Regions from separate parts of the Kitasatospora cinereorecta genome, predicted to be linked through region 1. Evidence: riboswitches for the same ligand, from Rfam matches in the RefSeq annotation. Region 1 holds a riboswitch; each other region holds the start of a gene.
The links. Region 1 has a riboswitch for cyclic di-AMP ahead of ACFPN0_RS13030 (transglycosylase family protein). Riboswitches for the same ligand answer to the same signal wherever they lie in the genome.
Positions count from the first base shown of each region.

Region 2: it holds a riboswitch for cyclic di-AMP, as region 1 does, so the genes downstream of both, ACFPN0_RS25305 (M23 family metallopeptidase) here and ACFPN0_RS13030 (transglycosylase family protein) in region 1, are expected to answer to the same signal.
Region 3: it holds a riboswitch for cyclic di-AMP, as region 1 does, so the genes downstream of both, ACFPN0_RS20350 (NlpC/P60 family protein) here and ACFPN0_RS13030 (transglycosylase family protein) in region 1, are expected to answer to the same signal.
Region 4: it holds a riboswitch for cyclic di-AMP, as region 1 does, so the genes downstream of both, ACFPN0_RS26035 (transglycosylase SLT domain-containing protein) here and ACFPN0_RS13030 (transglycosylase family protein) in region 1, are expected to answer to the same signal.

Region 1 is NZ_JBHSJP010000001.1:2,868,822-2,873,025, forward strand. It holds gene ACFPN0_RS13020 (FtsB family cell division protein) at 1-359, opposite strand, end outside; gene eno (phosphopyruvate hydratase) at 471-1,757, opposite strand; gene ACFPN0_RS13030 (transglycosylase family protein) at 2,041-2,739, opposite strand; cyclic di-AMP (ydaO/yuaA leader) riboswitch at 2,740-2,910, opposite strand; gene ACFPN0_RS13035 (transglycosylase family protein) at 3,201-4,175, opposite strand.
Region 2 is NZ_JBHSJP010000001.1:5,488,486-5,492,689, forward strand. It holds gene ACFPN0_RS25295 (M16 family metallopeptidase) at 1-836, shown strand, start outside; gene ACFPN0_RS25300 (M16 family metallopeptidase) at 863-2,245, shown strand; cyclic di-AMP (ydaO/yuaA leader) riboswitch at 2,439-2,607, shown strand; gene ACFPN0_RS25305 (M23 family metallopeptidase) at 2,621-3,403, shown strand; gene ACFPN0_RS25310 (GntR family transcriptional regulator) at 3,694-4,204, shown strand, end outside.
Region 3 is NZ_JBHSJP010000001.1:4,380,897-4,385,100, reverse strand. It holds gene ACFPN0_RS20355 (ATP-dependent DNA helicase) at 1-2,017, opposite strand, end outside; cyclic di-AMP (ydaO/yuaA leader) riboswitch at 2,275-2,434, shown strand; gene ACFPN0_RS20350 (NlpC/P60 family protein) at 2,433-3,593, shown strand; gene ACFPN0_RS20345 (hypothetical protein) at 3,671-4,024, opposite strand.
Region 4 is NZ_JBHSJP010000001.1:5,739,251-5,743,454, reverse strand. It holds gene ACFPN0_RS26050 (SIS domain-containing protein) at 1-678, shown strand, start outside; gene ACFPN0_RS26045 (hypothetical protein) at 750-1,274, opposite strand; gene ACFPN0_RS26040 (hypothetical protein) at 1,317-1,451, opposite strand; gene ACFPN0_RS26035 (transglycosylase SLT domain-containing protein) at 1,692-2,561, opposite strand; cyclic di-AMP (ydaO/yuaA leader) riboswitch at 2,564-2,751, opposite strand; gene ACFPN0_RS26030 (hypothetical protein) at 3,110-3,346, shown strand; gene ACFPN0_RS26025 (SMI1/KNR4 family protein) at 3,444-4,070, opposite strand.

The DNA of each region.
Region 1 (4,204 bases):
TAGCCGGTCTCCCCGGGCAGGACGTAGTGCAGGTGCTGACGGGCGAGACGACGGATGTACGCGTCGTCCTGGAGCCGCGCCTTCTCGTCCCGCAGCTCCTCGGTCCGCTCGTGCGCCTCCCGCGAGAGCCTCTCCTGATCCGCGATCTGGTCGCGCTGGGAGATGTACTGCCGCATCGGGTACGCGAGGGCGACCACCAGGGAGCAGACGATCAGCGCCAGGAACGCGGCCCGGCCGGTGAGCCGGGAGCGCCGGGCCTGGCGGCGGTTCTGGGACCGGTAGACGCGGGCCGCCGTCTGCTCGCCGAGCAGCCGCAGCCTGGTCGCTGTGGAGAACCGGTCACGATCCTTCCCGGCCATCTCTCACGCCTCCCCGTTACGCACGTCCGTCCCCGCACACGGTACGGGACCGAGTGCGGGGACGGACGGAGGCCGGTGCCGAACGGGGGCTCAGCTCCTGCTGCCGGGCTGTCAGCCCTCGAAGCGGAACCGCGGGAACGCCGAACGGCCCGCGTACACCGCGGCGTCGTCGAGGATCTCCTCGATGCGCAGCAGCTGGTTGTACTTGGCGACACGGTCCGAGCGGGCCGGGGCGCCGGTCTTGATCTGACCGCAGTTCACGGCGACGGCGAGGTCGGCGATGGTGACGTCCTCGGTCTCACCGGAGCGGTGGGACATCATGCACTTGAAGCCGTTGCGCTGCGCGAGCTCGACGGCGTCCAGGGTCTCGGTCAGCGAACCGATCTGGTTGACCTTGACGAGCAGGGCGTTGGCCGAGCCCTCCTCGATGCCGCGGGCGAGGCGCTCCGGGTTGGTGACGAAGAGGTCGTCACCGACGATCTGCACCTTGGCGCCGAGCTTGTCGGTGATGACCTTCCAGCCGGCCCAGTCGTCCTCGTACAGCGGGTCCTCGATGGAGACGAGCGGGTACGCGGAGACGAGCTCCTCGTAGTACTCGGTCATCTCGGCGGCCGAACGGGACTTGCCCTCGAACTCGTAGACACCGTCCTTGTAGAACTCGGACGCGGCGACGTCGAGCGCGAGCGCGATGTCGCGGCCCGGGACGTAGCCGGCCTCCTTGACGGCCTCGATGATGAGGTCCAGGGCGGCGCGGTTGGACTCGAGGTTCGGGGCGAAGCCGCCCTCGTCGCCGAGACCGGTGGACAGGCCCTTGGTCTTCAGGACCTTCTTCAGGGTGTGGTAGATCTCCGCACCCCAGCGCAGGGCCTCGGAGAAGGACTCGGCGCCGATCGGCGCGATCATGAACTCCTGGATGTCCACGTTGGAGTCGGCGTGCGAGCCGCCGTTCAGGATGTTCATCATCGGAACGGGCAGCAGGTGCGCGTTCGGGCCGCCGAGGTAGCGGAACAACGGGAGGTCGGAGGCCTCGGACGCGGCGTGGGCCACGGCCAGCGAGACACCGAGGATGGCGTTGGCGCCGAGCGAGCCCTTGTTCTCGGTCGCGTCGAGGTCGAACATCGCCTGGTCGATGAGGCGCTGCTCGGTGGCGTCGTAACCGACGAGCTCCGGGCCGATCTGCTCGATGACGGCGAGGACGGCCTTCTCGACACCCTTGCCGTGGTAGCGGTTGGGGTCGCCGTCGCGAAGCTCGATGGCCTCGAACGCACCGGTGGAGGCGCCGGACGGAACGGCAGCACGTCCCGTGCTGCCGTCGTCGAGGCCAACCTCGACCTCGACCGTGGGGTTGCCCCGGGAGTCGAGGATTTCCCTGGCTACGACGACGTCGATGGACGGCACGAGGCATCTCCTTCTGGGATATGACACTGGTTGTGCAGGGTCACTGTGGCCTTGCGGCACGAGCCTAACCGGCCCGGCCCGCTCCGTCGGCCGACCGCCCGTCCCCTGGGACGAAAAAGGACCCAAGGACCCGCATTACCGGCAAAGCTCCAGAAATTTACTGGCCGGTAACTACAACAGTTGAACGATCGCCCTCACGGGACCCCCGGGAAAACGCCCCGGCCCGGCGCACACGGGGGTGAGCGCGCCGGGCCGGGAGCACCGCCGGGAGGAAAGGCCGGGACTACTTCAGGTGGAGCTGCTGACCCGGGAAGATCAGGTCGGCGTCCTCGACGATGTCGTCGTTCAGCTCGAACACCTTCTGCCAGCCGCCCTTGACGCCCTTGGCCCCGGCGATCGTGCTGAGGGTGTCGCCTGCCTTCACCTTGTATTCGCCGTCACCCTTCTTGACCTTGTCGCCGGTCGGAGTGGTCACGGTCTTCTCGGCCTCGGGGGCCGTGCGCGTCTCGCTGCGGCTGGCGGGCTGCTCGGCCTCGCGCTCCGGCTGAGCCGCCTTCGGCTCGGCCTCGCTCTGCGCGGAGCCGGTGTCGACACCCGGGTCCACACCGTCGTCGGTCAGGCCGCCGGCGCCGGCGCAGGCCCACGCACCCGGGCCCTGCAGGTCGAGGAGCTTCTCGGCGGTGGCTATCTGCTGGTCCTTGCTGGCCAGGTCGGCGCGGGAGGCGTACTGGGTGCCGCCGGCGGCCGCCCAGCTGGACTGCGAGAACTGCAGGCCGCCGTAGTAGCCGTTGCCGGTGTTGATGGACCAGTTGCCGCCGGACTCGCACTGCGCGACGGCTTCCCACGTGGCGACGGAGGCGGCGGAGGCACCGGTCGCGCCCATCAGCGGAACGGCCACGGCCGCACCGGTGACGCCGGCCAGGGTGGCGATACGGACGGCCTTGGACGGGCGACGGTGCTTGCCCTTGCTCGAAAGCAGCATGGTTCTCCTCACCGACGCCTACGAGGTGAGCTGTCGGGTTCGGGCCTGTGAGTTGCCCGGTCGCCCGCACTGGCAGGCGACTTCACCCCGAGCCGGCCCTCGCCCGTCTTCCGACGGCCGGGTCCGGCACTTACCTGGGTCCCCCGCTCCTGCCTACGGCGCTTTACGCGTCTGTCCCCTTCGGCCGACGGCAGGATTCGGCGTGTCGGTCGAAGGTGCCCGCGGTGCGAGCGGTTCAGACCGTAAACACACACAACGCCGACATTCAAAGATGGACATAACTGTCAATCAGCACTTATCACCCTGGAGGACCCTGCCGTTTCCGCAGGTCGGAGGCGATACGGGCCGAGCAGACGGGTGAGGCGGGCCAGTTCAAGCAAAGAGACCCATGTCTCACTTACGCATAAGTGGACATAGGCCCCTGAACTACCCCTGATTTTGGGGTGTTTTCCCGTCTTTGATCACTTGCCGACCGCGGCCTCGGCACCGGGCTGCGCGTCCGCTCCGGCATCCTTCGCGTCCGCCTGGAGGCCCAGGTCGAGACTCTGGCCGGGCAGGATCACATCCGGGTCGGAGCCCAGTTCCGTCTTGTTGGCCGCGTAGAGCGCGGGCCAGCCGCCGGGCAGTTCCCGCGCGTCGGCGATCGCCCAGAGGTTGTCGCCCTCGCGGACGGTGTAGGTCCCGTCCGCGCCGGCCTCCGCACCCTCACGGGCGCCGGACTCGCCGCGCGAGGCGTGCCGGCCGGACTCGCGCCCGCTCTCCAGGTCCGTCCCGGCATCCGCCTCGGGGGCCGCCGGACCGCGGTGCTTCCCGCCCGTCTCGCCGGCGCCCTTCGCGGCGCCGGACGTTCCGGACGCCCCGGGGGACGAAGAGGTGGAGGGCGACGAGGACGGCTCGGGCGCGTCCGGCGCGGCGTCCTCCTCGGACGTGTCCGCCTTGTCGTTCTTGTTCTTCCCGTCCGCCTTGTCCGGCGTCCCGCCCGAAGCGGTGTCCGACGGGGTCGCCGTGTCCGTTTGACCGGCGGACGGCTCGCCGCCCGGGTCGACGCCGGGCAGGGCGCCGTCCAGCGCGAGTCCGGAGATCACCGCGCAGCTGGGCCACGCCTGCGGCCCCTTGTCGCTCAGCACCTTCTCCGCGACCGATATCTGCTGCGAGCGGCTCGCGAGGTCGGCGCGGGAGGCGTACGCCGTGCCGCCGTAGGCCGACCAGTCGTCCTGCGAGAACTGCAGGCCGCCGTAGTGGCCGTTACCGAGGTCGGCGCTCCACATCCCGCCGCTCTCGCACTCGGCGACCCGGTCCCAGGTCGAGGCGTCGGCGGCGTGCGCGCCGGTCGCACCGAGCAGCGGGATGGCGATGGCCGATCCCGTCACGCCCGCGGCGACGACGATGGCGGGTGCCTGGCGAGGGCGGCGGTGTCTGCCATTCGCGGAGCCCATGGGATTGCCTTCCGTGTGACTGACATGTG
Region 2 (4,204 bases), 2.6 Mb from region 1:
ATCACACGCCGATCGGCTCGATGGCCGACCTGGACGCTGCCACGCTGGAGGACGCGCAGGCGTTCTTCCGTACGTACTACGCGCCGAACAACGCGGTGCTCTCGGTGGTCGGGGACATCGACCCGGAGCAGACGCTCGCCTGGATCGAGAAGTACTTCGGCTCCATCCCCTCCCACGACGGCAAGCAGCCGCCGCGAGACGGGACGCTGCCCGGCACCATCGGCGAGCAGCTGCGCGAGGTGGTCCACGAGGAGGTCCCCGCGCGTGCCCTGATGGCCGCGTACCGGCTGCCGCACGACGGCACCCGGGAGTGTGACGCCGCGGACCTGGCGCTGACCGTGCTCGGCGGCGGCGAGTCGTCCCGGCTGCACAACCGCCTGGTCCGCCGGGACCGTACGGCGGTGGCCGCGGGATTCGGGCTGCTCAGGCTCTCCGGGGCGCCCTCGCTGGGATGGCTGGACGTCAAGACGTCCGGCGGCGTCGAGGTGCCGCAGATCGAGGCGGCCGTCGACGAGGAGCTCGCCCGGTTCGCCGCCGAGGGCCCCACGCCCGAGGAAATGGAGCGGGCGCAGGCCCAGTTGGAGCGGGAGTGGCTGGACCGGCTCGGCACGGTCGCGGGCCGCGCGGACGAACTGTGCCGGTACGCCGTCCTGTTCGGCGACCCGCAGCTCGCCCTGACCGCGGTGCAGCGGGTTCTCGACGTCACCGCCCAGGAGGTCCAGGCGGCCGCCCAGGCGCATCTGCGTCCCGACAACCGGGCCGTCCTTGTCTACGAGCCGGTCGAACCGGCCGACGAGACGGACGGCACCGACGCGCACGAGGGGGCCGACAAGTGACCGACGCCGCCGTGACTGGAGTAGCGATGGAGTACCACCCGCAGCCGACCGCAGGCGAGGCCAGGCCCTGGGCCTTCCCCGCACCCGAGCGCGGCGCCCTGCCCAACGGCCTGACCGTGCTGCGCTGCCACCGCCCCGGCCAGCAGGTCGTCGCCGTGGAGATCTTCCTGGACGCGCCCCTGGACGCCGAGCCCGAGGGCCTGGACGGCGTGGCCACGATCATGGCGCGGGCGCTGTCCGAGGGAACGGACAAGCGCTCCGCGGAGGAGTTCGCCGCCGAGCTGGAGCGCTGCGGCGCCACCCTGGACGCGTCCGCCGACCACCCCGGCGTCCGCGTCTCCCTGGAGGTCCCGGTATCCCGGCTGGCCAAGGCGCTCGGCCTGGTCGCCGAGGCGCTGCGGGCGCCCGCCTTCTCGGAGAGCGAGGTGGAGCGCCTGGTCGGCAACCGTCTCGACGAGATCCCGCACGAGCAGGCCAATCCGGCCCGCCGCGCAGCCAAGCAGCTCTCCAAGGAGCTCTTCCCGGCAACGGCGCGGATGTCGCGCCCGCGCCAGGGGACCGAGGAGACGGTGCGCCGGATCGACGCCGCGGCCGTGCGCGCCTTCTACGACGCGCATGTCCGCCCGTCCACCGCGACGGCCGTGATCGTCGGCGACCTCACCGGGGTCGACCTGGACGCACTGCTCGCCGACACCGTCGGAGACTGGTCGGGCAACGCCGCCGAGTCCCGCCCGGTACCGGCGATCACCGCGGACGACACCGGCCGTGTGGTCGTCGTCGACCGTCCCGGAGCCGTGCAGACCCAGCTGCTGATCGGCCGGATCGGCGCCGACCGGCACGACAGCGTGTGGCCCGCCCAGGTCCTCGGCACGTACTGCCTGGGCGGCACGCTCACCTCCAGGCTGGACCGCGTGCTGCGCGAGGAGAAGGGCTACACCTACGGGGTCCGTGCCTTCGGGCAGGTGCTGCGCTCGACCGCACCCGGATCCGCCTCCGGGGCGACCGGTGCCGCGATGCTCGCCATCAGCGGTTCCGTGGACACGGAGTCCACCGGGCCCGCGCTGGACGATCTGTGGAAGGTCCTGCGCACGCTGGCGGCCGAAGGGCTCACGGACGCCGAGCGCGAGACCGCGGTGCAGAACCTCGTGGGCGTGGCTCCGCTGAAGTTCGAGACGGCTGCCTCCGTCGCGGGCACCCTGGCCGACCAGGTCGAGCAGCACCTCCCGGACGACTACCAGGCCCAGCTGTACGCCCGCCTGGCCGAGACCGGCACGGTGGAGGCCACCGCCGCGGTGGTCAACGCCTTCCCGGTCGACCGTCTGGTCACCGTCCTCGTCGGGGACGCCGCGCAGATCGCGGAGCCTGTCAGGGCGCTGGGCATCGGAGAGGTGACGGTCGTCAACGGCTGACGTGCCCGGAGCGACGCGGACCCCGGCGAGTACGTTCTCGCCGGGGTCCTCCCATTTGTCCGTGTCAACCGCACATGCGGCTTTATGTCCTGTGGGATGTATGACAAAAGGCCTGATCCGTTTGGCGTCGGAAAGTCGTCCGGCCTAGCGTCGGCCCGGCTGTCCGTCAGACATATGCCGCGTCCGCGGCGCCGGGCAGCCATCGCCGAGTCCCCGTCAGGCGCGAGCCTGGGGAGCCGGGGACCCACGAAGTCCCTGGGGTGAATCGGACGCCTGCGCCCTCGCACGGGGCGAATGCGTCCGTAGGAGACCTTCCTGCTCCGAACCCGTCAGCTAACCCGGTAGGCGAGAAGGAAGGAAAGGATCAGTCCCTCCATGGCGTTCACCCGTGCCACCGGGAAGCACCGTGCCCCGAGCCGCCTGACGCGCAGGAGCGCCCAGGTCGCCGGCATCGCGGCTCTGGCCACCACCGGCGTCATCGGCGGTGTGTCCTCCCCGGCCCTCGCCGCGGACTCCGAGGCCCTCACCGCAGGCGGCACCGGCCTGACCCAGGCCGTCACGATCGACTCCACCCTCGCCGACCAGATCGCCGCCCAGGCGAAGGCACAGCAGCATCAGGCCGACCTCGCCGCCAAGGCCGAAGCGAAGGCGAAGGCGAAGGCCGAGGCGAAGCGCAGAGCGGAAGCCCGGGCCGAGGAAGCACGTGAGGCCGAGGCGCGCGCCGCCCGCGCAGCCGAGCGCGCCCGGCTGAACTCCTTCCACCTGCCGGTCGCCGGCTCCCAGGTGACCACCGGCTACAAGTCCGGCGGCGCCCTCTGGTCCTCCGGCAGCCACTCCGGCGTGGACTTCCGCGCCGCGTCCGGCAGTTCCGTCGTCGCGGTCGGCGCCGGCACGGTCGTCGAGGCGGGCTGGGGCGGGGCCTACGGCAACAACGTCGTGCTCCGGATGACGGACGGCACGTACACCCAGTACGGCCACCTCTCCTCGATCGGCGTCTCGGTCGGCCAGAGCGTCACCCCGGGCCAGCGGATAGGCCTCTCCGGCTCGACCGGCAACTCCACCGGACCGCACCTGCACTTCGAGGCGCGGACCACCCCGGAGTACGGCTCGGACATGGACCCCGTCGCCTACCTCCGCGCGCACGGAGTCCAGGTCTGACCTGTCGCGGGCTGTCCCGTCGACGAAGGCCCCGGCACCCTTGGGTTCAAGGGGTCCTCGCAACTCCCACAGATCGCGGGTGTTGCGAGGGCCGTTAGAACCCAAGACCCGCCGGGGCCTTCGTCGTGCCGCCGGGGAAGGTGCGCGACGAAGCTCCGCGGAAGTGCTTTCCGGGCAGAAGATATGCATGGATTCCGCTCCGGCATCGGAAATTCACGCTGATTGCAATAGAGTCACGGAACAGGCGTCGATCGGCCGCGTTTCGCGGGGATTAAGGCGGAGGTTCGGACATGCGCATTCCCGCGCATTCGGTATGCACGGCAATCCGTGACGACATCGTCTCCGGTGTCTTCGAGCGTGGCAGCCGCCTCACCGAAGAGGTGCTCGCGCGTCGCTACGGGGTCTCCCGTGTCCCGGTGCGCGAGGCACTGCGCACCCTGGAGTCCGAGGGGTTCGTCGTCACCCGTCGGCATGCGGGGGCATGCGTCGCGGAGCCCACGGAACAGGAGGCCGCCGACCTCCTGGAGATACGGATGCTCCTGGAGCCCCTCGGCGCCGCACGTGCTGCTCAACGCCGTACGGAGGCACACCTCAAGGTGCTCCGAGGCCTGGTCAGGCTGGGGCAGGAGCGGGTGCGCAGGGGTGAGGGGGAGGACCTGCGCTCCCTCGGCGGCTGGTTCCACGAGACGCTGGCCCAGGCTTCGGGCAGTCCCGCGCTGATCGCGCTGCTCACCCAGCTCCGGCACAAGATCGCCTGGATGTACGCGGTCGAGCAGCCGGCCCGCCCCGCCGACTCCTGGG
Region 3 (4,204 bases), 1.5 Mb from region 1:
CCATCGGGCCCTTGCGCTTCCACTCCAGATGCTGGTCCGGGATCTCCTCCAGGAACCGCGACGGCGGGTTGTACGAGGGCTGTCCCCAGGCGCTGCGCATGGAGGCCCGGGTCAGATACAGCCGCTCGCGGGCCCGCGTGATGCCCACGTAGGCGAGCCGGCGTTCCTCCTCCAGCTCCTTCACCTGACCCAGCGCGCGCATGTGCGGGAAGACGCCGTCCTCCATACCGGTCAGGAACACCACCGGGAATTCGAGGCCCTTGGCCGTGTGCAGCGTCATCAGTGTGATGACGCCCGAGCCGTCCTCGTCCTCGTCCGGGATCTGGTCGGAGTCGGCGAGGTAGCCGGTCCGCTCCATGACCGCCTCCAGCACGACCGCCGGTCCGGCACCGGACTCCACGATCGTGCGGAGCTCCTCCATCAGCGTGTTGAACCGCTTCACGGCGTTGGCCGACCGGGCCGCCATGCCGTACGCCTCGTCGACGCGGCGCAGCGCCTGCGGGAAGGAGATCTTCTCGCGCAGCGACAGGGCGTCGATCATCGCCTCGGCCCGGTCGCCGATGCCCCGCTTGGGCACGTTGAGGATGCGGCGCAGCGGGACGGTGTCCTCGGGGTTGGCGAGCACCCGGAGGTAGGCCAGGACGTCCCTGACCTCCTTGCGCTCGTAGAAGCGCACTCCGCCGACGACCTTGTAGGGCAGCCCGACGCGGATGAAGATCTCCTCGAAGACACGGGACTGCGCGTTCGTACGGTAGAAGACGGCGACGTCGCCCGCCTTCGCGTCCCCGGCGTCCGTCAGCCGGTCGATCTCGTCGGCGACGAACTGCGCCTCGTCGTGCTCGGTGTCGGCGACGTAGCCGGTGATCCGGGTACCGGCGCCCGCGTTCGTCCAGAGGTTCTTGGGGCGGCGGCTCTCGTTGCGCTCGATGACGGCGTTGGCCGCGGACAGGATCGTCTGCGTGGAGCGGTAGTTCTGCTCCAGCATGATCGTCGTGGCGTCCGGGTAGTCCTCCTCGAACTGGAGGATGTTGCGGATGGTCGCACCGCGGAAGGCGTAGATCGACTGGTCCGCGTCGCCGACGACGCACAGCTCGCCCGGGGCGTCGGCCTCGCCCGCCGGGCCCACCAGCTCGCGTACGAGGGTGTACTGCGCGTGGTTGGTGTCCTGGTACTCGTCGACCATGACGTGCCGGAAGCGGCGGCGGTAGTGCTCGGCGACGTCGGGGAACGCCTGGAGCAGGTGGACCGTCGTCATGATGATGTCGTCGAAGTCCAGCGCGTTGGCCTCGCGCAGCCGCGCCTGGTAGAGCGCGTAGGCCTGCGCCAGCGTCTTCTCGAAGCCGTCGGACGCCTGGCCGGCGAAGGTCTCCTCGTCGATCAGCTCGTTCTTCAGGTTCGAGACCTTCGCCGTGAACGACTTCGGCGGGTAGCGCTTCGGGTCGAGGTCCAGATCGCGGCAGACCAGCGCCATCAGCCGCTTGGAGTCGGCGGCGTCGTAGATCGAGAACGACGAGGTGAAGCCGAGGAGCTTCGACTCGCGGCGCAGGATCCGTACGCAGGCGCTGTGGAAGGTCATGACCCACATGGCGTGGGCACGCGGGCCGACGAGCTGCTCGACGCGTTCCTTCATCTCGCCGGCGGCCTTGTTGGTGAAGGTGATCGCCAGGATCTGGCCCGGGTGCACCCCGCGCTCGGCCAGCAGGTGGGCGATCCGGTGGGTCAGCACCCGGGTCTTGCCCGAGCCCGCCCCGGCCACGATGAGCAGCGGGGAACCGGCGTGCACGACGGCGGCGCGCTGCTCGGTGTTCAGCCCGTCGAGCAGCGCGGCGGGGTCGACCACGGGGCGCGGGGCGCCGTCGCGGTAGTACGCGTCACGCGGCGGCGGAGGCGTGTCGAAGACGTCCTCGAAGAGACCCTCCGGCACCGCCTCGGGCGCGTGGTCCTCGGGGGGCGGCGGGGGGCCTTCGTCCGCTTGCTGGAGGCCGGTCAGGAAACTGTCGTCAAAGAGGCTGCTCATCGCCTCACGAGTCTAGGCCGCCGGACCGACAGCCCGGGGCCGCATTCCGCACGAGGGCCCGATCCGTGCGCGTACGGAGACGGGCCGCCCACGGTGCGTAGGAATCCGGGGCCCGTCACCGCCCGGCGGACCGCCGGTCCGGAGAGGTCACGGAAATGTATCGGGCATATCGAACATCAACCTTCACAGGGACACCACGGGTTGGCTAGCGTGCTCCGACGGGTGACCCGTACCCCTCTGAGGCGACCCACGCCGCGCGGGCACCCCTGCCGAATCCGTGCCGACCTCGAGGGAGCCGGAACCGGGGACCCACACGCAGCACCGGGGTGAATCGGTCCGTTCCCCAGGACCGTAGGGCAGCCTTCCGTTCCGCCCGAACCCGACAGCTAACCCGGTAGGCGGTCCACGGAAGGAGATGCCGGTCTTGGCATCGCATCGCAAGCCGCGCACGCGGGTGCGCACCACCACCCCTGCCGTCGGCCTCACGACGGCGGCACTGGCCTCCGTCACCCTGCTCTCGACGCAGAGCGCGACGGCCGCCCCGGCTGCGCCCAGGCCCAGCATCGAGGAAGTGCGGAAGAAGGTCGACGACCTGTACCGCCAGGCGGGCACGGCGACGCAGCAGTACAACAAGGCGAAGACCGCGTCCGCACAGCAGCGCTCCGAGGTCGACGCGCTGCTGGAGGCCGCGGCCGAGCGGGCCGACAAGCTCAACGAGACGCGCCGGGAGCTGGGCCACTACGCGGCCGCCCAGTACCGGGGCGGCGCGATCGCCCCGACGGCGACGTTCTTCCTCGCGGACGACCCGCAGGCGTACTTCGACCAGGACCAGCTGATGGCGCGGATGACCAGCCGGCAGCAGAAGGCGGTCGCCGACTTCCGTACGCAGCAGAACGAGGCGGCGGCGAAGCGGGTCGAGGCGACGAAGAGCCTGGAGACGCTGACCGAGTCGCAGGCGACGCTCCGCACCAGCAAGCAACAGGTGCAGAGCAAGCTCACCGAGGCGCGCTCACTGCTGTCGAAGCTGACCACCGAGGAGAAGGCACGCCTCGCGGAGCTGGAGCGCGAGAAGGCGGCGGAGGCCGAGCGCAAGGCGGAGGAGCTCGCGCGTCAGCAGGCCGCCGCGAAGGCGGAGGCCGACCGGGCCGCCGAGGAGGCGGCCCCGAAGGAGGAGGCGGGCCCCGGCACCGGAACGGGTGACGAGACGGGCTCCGACAGCGGCTACGCGTCCAAGGCCGACAAGGTCCTGGCCTTCGCCCGGGCCCAGATCGGCAAGCCGTACGTCTGGGGGGCGACGGGCCCGGCCTCGTACGACTGCTCAGGCCTCACCCAGGCCGCCTGGAGGGCCGCGGACGTCACCCTGCCCCGGACGACCTGGGACCAGGTGGAGGTCGGCACCCGGGTGGCCACGGCAGATCTGCAGCCGGGGGACCTGGTCTTCTTCTACGACGACATCAGCCACGTCGGCATCTACAAGGGCGACGGCATGATGATCCACGCTCCGAAGCCCGGCACGAACGTCCGTGAGGAGTCGATCTACTCCATGCCGATCTACGGCAGCGTGCGCCCGGCATAGCGCACGGACGCACGGAGGGCGGGCGTACGGGGCCGTACGCCCGCCCCGCGGAGAGACAGGCGGGTACGGGAGCCGGCTCAGGTCCAGAGCGTGGCGATGAAGACGTTGGCGACCGTCAGCCCTCCGACGGCGGCGAACTCGCCCTTGCCGGCCTTCTCCTCGTCCCGCCTCACGTACACGAGCGCCAGGATCACGATCAGGACCATCAGCTTGATGCCGATCTTGACGTTGTTCACCGTCCGGTCGTCGGCCTGGTCGAGCCCGACGAGGGCGACGCCCGTGACCAGCATGGTCAGCGCACCGTGCAGCATGGCGGGCACGAAGCGTGCCGTGCCCGCCCCCATGGCCTTCATCTGGGTCAGGAAGCCGCCCAGCAGGGAGGCGATACCGATGATGTGCAGGGCCACGAAGACATTGATGAGTACGTCCATGGCCGCAGCCTAGCCGCGGGCATATCACCACTCTTCGGCCAGGTAGGACTTCCCTACGAGCTCACTCACACCTGGTGCGAATTGCCGGACTCCGGTCGATCTTTCCGATCACTCCGAGAAAACGAAACGTCACATTGAGGCAATAGCTGTCATTACGCCTCTTACTCGCGCCTCGGGTCT
Region 4 (4,204 bases), 2.9 Mb from region 1:
TTCGGCCGCTCGTACGACCGGGTCGTGGCCCTGACCCGCTCGGGCACCACGACCGAGGTGCTCGACCTGCTGACCCGGCTGCGCGGCACCGCCCGCACGGTGGCGGTGACGGCGGACCCGCGGACCGCGGTGATGACGGCCGCCGACGAGGCGGTCGTGCTGGACTTCGCCGACGAACGGTCCGTGGTGCAGACGCGGTTCGCCACGACCGCACTCACCCTGTTCCGTGCCCATCTCGGGCTGCACACCGACGACGTCGTACGGGACGCGGAGGCGGCGCTGGCCGGGCCGCTGCCCGAAGGGCTGCTGGAATGCTCCCAGTTCAGCTTCCTGGGCCAGGGCTGGACGGTCGGACTCGCCAACGAGGCGGCGCTCAAGATGAAGGAGGCGTCCCTGTCCTGGACGGAGTCGTATCCGGCGATGGAATACCGCCACGGTCCCATCAGCATCGCCGCGGCTGGGACGGCGACCTGGATGTTCGGCCCCGCGCCGGAGGGCCTGGCGGAGCAGGTGCGGGCGACCGGCGCCCGCTGGGTGGAAAGCGGCCTGGACCCGCTGGCCGACCTGGTCCGGGTCCAGCGGCTGGCGATCGCCCGCGCGGCGGCCCGCGGCCTCGACCCGGACCTTCCCCGTCACCTCACCCGATCGGTGGTGCTCGACGGAGCCACCGCGGGCTGAGTCACGGCACGGCCGGGCGGGTGCCGGGCGGTTCGCCCGCCCGGCACACCGCTCCACGGACCGTGTCGCGGTCAGTCCTCTTCGAAGTAGGCGTCCAGCGCGGCGTCGAGCTCCGCCGTCCACTCCTTGAGGCTGCTCCGGGCCTCCGCCTCGACCTCGGCGTTGAACCACCGGCGGCTCGACACGTGCACCGTGACGGTGAACCGACGCCCGAAGCGGGCGGTCTTGACCTCGACCGCGCCGATCTCGCTCCAGTCGAACTCCGCCTCCTGGTCGTCCAGCGTGAACCGGACGCCGTCCCGGTCCACCCGGATGGATCCGCGCCGGTCGCTGACCTCGAAGACGGGCCCGTCGGCCTCGTCACCGTCCTCGCGCGAGGCCGGGGCGGCGGGCTCCTGCCCGGCGTCCCGCGGCGCCTGCGCCGCCTCGGCACCGGCGGGCACACCGGACGTCTCGGGCTCTTCCGGCACCTCCGACGCCTTCTCCGCTCCACCCTCCGTCCGCGCGGGGGCAGGGGCCGTCAGGCCGGGGATGTACGCCGGGTCCGTGCCCGCGGCGAACTCGGGCTTCGTGTTGGAATCTATACGCTGCTCCACGGCGGGCAGTATGGTCGACGAACCTGTACGTGACCAGTCGCCCTACGGCCGGGCACCGCGGCACTGCGGCGGAATCCACCGGAACGCGGCGGCGTCGCGCCGGCCCCGGCCGGCGGACATGCCCGGCGCACGGCAGGCACCCGCACGAGCGGCCGACCGGAGTTCCCCGTCGCTCACGCCACGACGATCACGAGCAACTCCCCCGCCCCCAGGCATGGTTGCCCCCGTCGGCACGGGCGGGGAAGCCGCGGTGCGGGGCCGCGGCCCGGGGAACACCGACACCCCCGCACCCGCGGCAGGCTCGTGCCGCATGCCGACCGATCGCCGCCGCCGCGCCGGACACGAACGACGGGTGGTGCGGGTTCTTCCGAACCCGCACCACCCGTCGTCGGTGCTCCGCTGTCACACGGCGGAGCCTCAGTAGGCGCCGAACACGTTGTCGATCGAGCCGTACCGGTCGGCGGCGTAGTTGCACGCGGCCGTAATGTTGGCGACCGGGTCGTAGCTGTCCATCGACGTACCGGGCACGTGGTAGGCCTGGAAGGTCGGGTCGATCACCTGCAGCAGGCCCTTGGACGGGATGCCCGCGGCGGCGTTCGAGTCCCAGTTGTTGATGGCCATCGGGTTGCCCGAGGACTCACGCATGATGTTGCGGTGGATGCCGTCGTAGCTGCCCGGGATGCCGTGCTCGGCCATGACCGCCAGCGACTCCTTGATCCAGCCGTCGAGGTCGTTCGTGTACGCGGCGGGAGCGGCGGCCGGCGCCGCCGCGGGCGCGCCCTGCGCGCCCTGCGCGGCGAGCGCGGTGCCGGTGCGGTCCGAGCGGTCGGCACGGTCGGCACTCCGCTCGGCGGAGGCGGACGCCTTGGATTCGGCCTTGTCCGCCGTTCCGGCCTTGTCCGCCGACTTGCTCTCGGCCTTCGCACCGATCGTCAGCTTCAGACCGGCGTGAATGAGGTCGGGGTTTCCACCGACGGCCTTTCGGTTGTCGGCGTACAGCGCCTTCCAGCCGCCTTCGACGGAATGCTCACGCGCGATCTTGGAAAGAGAATCGCCAATGATCACGGAATAGGTGACGGGCGCGGACTTCTGCGCGGCAATCGCCTTGCCGGATACGGCAGTCGACGTGGTCACCTTTTCGACGGCGACCGGCTGCGCCGGTGCGGCGAAGGCTCCGGTCGCGCCGATCACGGGAAGGGCGAGAGCGGCTCCGCCCGTGCTCACGGCGATGATGCCGCGGGTCAGCGAACTGGTCCTGAAACGACGGTGCTTACCCTTTGCGGGCATGGTGAATTCCTCTCCGCCGCCTGCGAAGTGAGCTGTCGGGTTCGGGCTGGAGATGCCCGGCCGCATGTGCATGCGACTTCACCCCGAGCCGCTCCGGGTACCGGATCGGCACTTACCTGGGTCCCCCGCTCCTGCCGTACGAGATGTGGTCGGGTTCCCGGACGGCGGCAGGATTCGGCGTTCCATCCGGAGTGAGGGTGACCGTAGGCGAGGAATAGCGAAAGGAACAAGCCCCGAATTCGTGATCACAATTCACTTGCAAGATCGATCCATCGGAATTCATGTAATCAACCCCACACCCACGATGCCAACCTTCTTGGCGCGCAAGGGAACCGGTCGACATGTCGATGCGTCCGGGACCCGCGGCAGTGACTCTGGTCACGAGGTCCGAAAAGGGCGATTTGCGACCACCTGAAACCACTCGGGTCGCACGAAATGGCCTTTTATGAATTACGGGATGAATTACTGATAACTCACTAAATCGGGCATACGGCTCATTGGTACGTTTCAGGGCATATCAGCGGCAGCCGCGTGGAATCGATCAGCGCATGACCCACAGCGCACGCCCTCACCCCACGAACCCGCGGATCACCGTCCTGCCCGTCCAGCCCGGCGATCCGCCGTTCCGCATCATGGAGATCGACGGAGAGATGGCCGGCCGGGCGACCTCGATGACGGACGTGCTGTTCATCGCGCGGGCTGCCGGCATCAGGGTCCATGACCTCGACGACCCGGCGGCGGTCCGGTGGGTGGGCGGCGGCAAGCTCACCTGGAGGCCGCACTGAGCCCGGCGCACACCGCACGGGGCGTCGCCCTGCCTGCGCGCCTCCCCGACCGTGCGTCCACGCCGCGCCACCACACGAGCATCGTGGCGCCGTCGCCTCAGCCGGCCGGAAGTTCGCCGGTCCAGGGGTCGAGGCCCGCCCTGCGTCGGGCCCGCTGGACGACCCGGCTCACGAACGCGTGCGACTGACGCCCCCTCATCCCGTCCACGCTGAGGGGGACGGACTCGAAGCTGCCGGCCAGCAGCCTCCGGAGGAACTCGGCCATCCCGAAGCGGTACACCGCGAAGGTCGGCACGGTGTGCCGGCCGCAGACCACCACGGGCCAGCGGTCGGGGTCCTCGTCCGTCGTCAGCCAGCAGAGGATGTCCGCCTCGGTGGTCGTACCCCAGGCGAGCAGCGCACCGGGATCGAGCACCAGATCCGTCCCCGCAGGATCGGCCCAGACCTCGTCGGCCTCCACCCGCCACACCTCGCGGACGGCACCGGTCCCGTCGGCCATGGCATCGGCCGGGCGGCACCCGTCCGGTGCGTCCGCGGGCAGCGGCCGGTGCACGACGATCACGTCGTCGACCGACCCTTCCCCGTAGGCCCTCATGAAAGCCTTGTAGTCGGCGGGGAAACAGGCCCCCCACCGTGCTTCCGCGACGGCCCAGTCGACCTGCTCGTCGGTGCCGTACGTCGTCGGCAGCAAGCGCTCCAGTGCCTCGATGGGCCGGGGGATCACCGGCCGCCTCCCCGTACGCGCACACCTCGTAACGCGCATCCGTGCCCCGGATTCCGGCCGCTCACGCTCCGTCCCCACACCAGCGACTCCCCGCCTGTCCCGTGGAAGGACCTGTTCCTCCCTCAGGCCCAGCG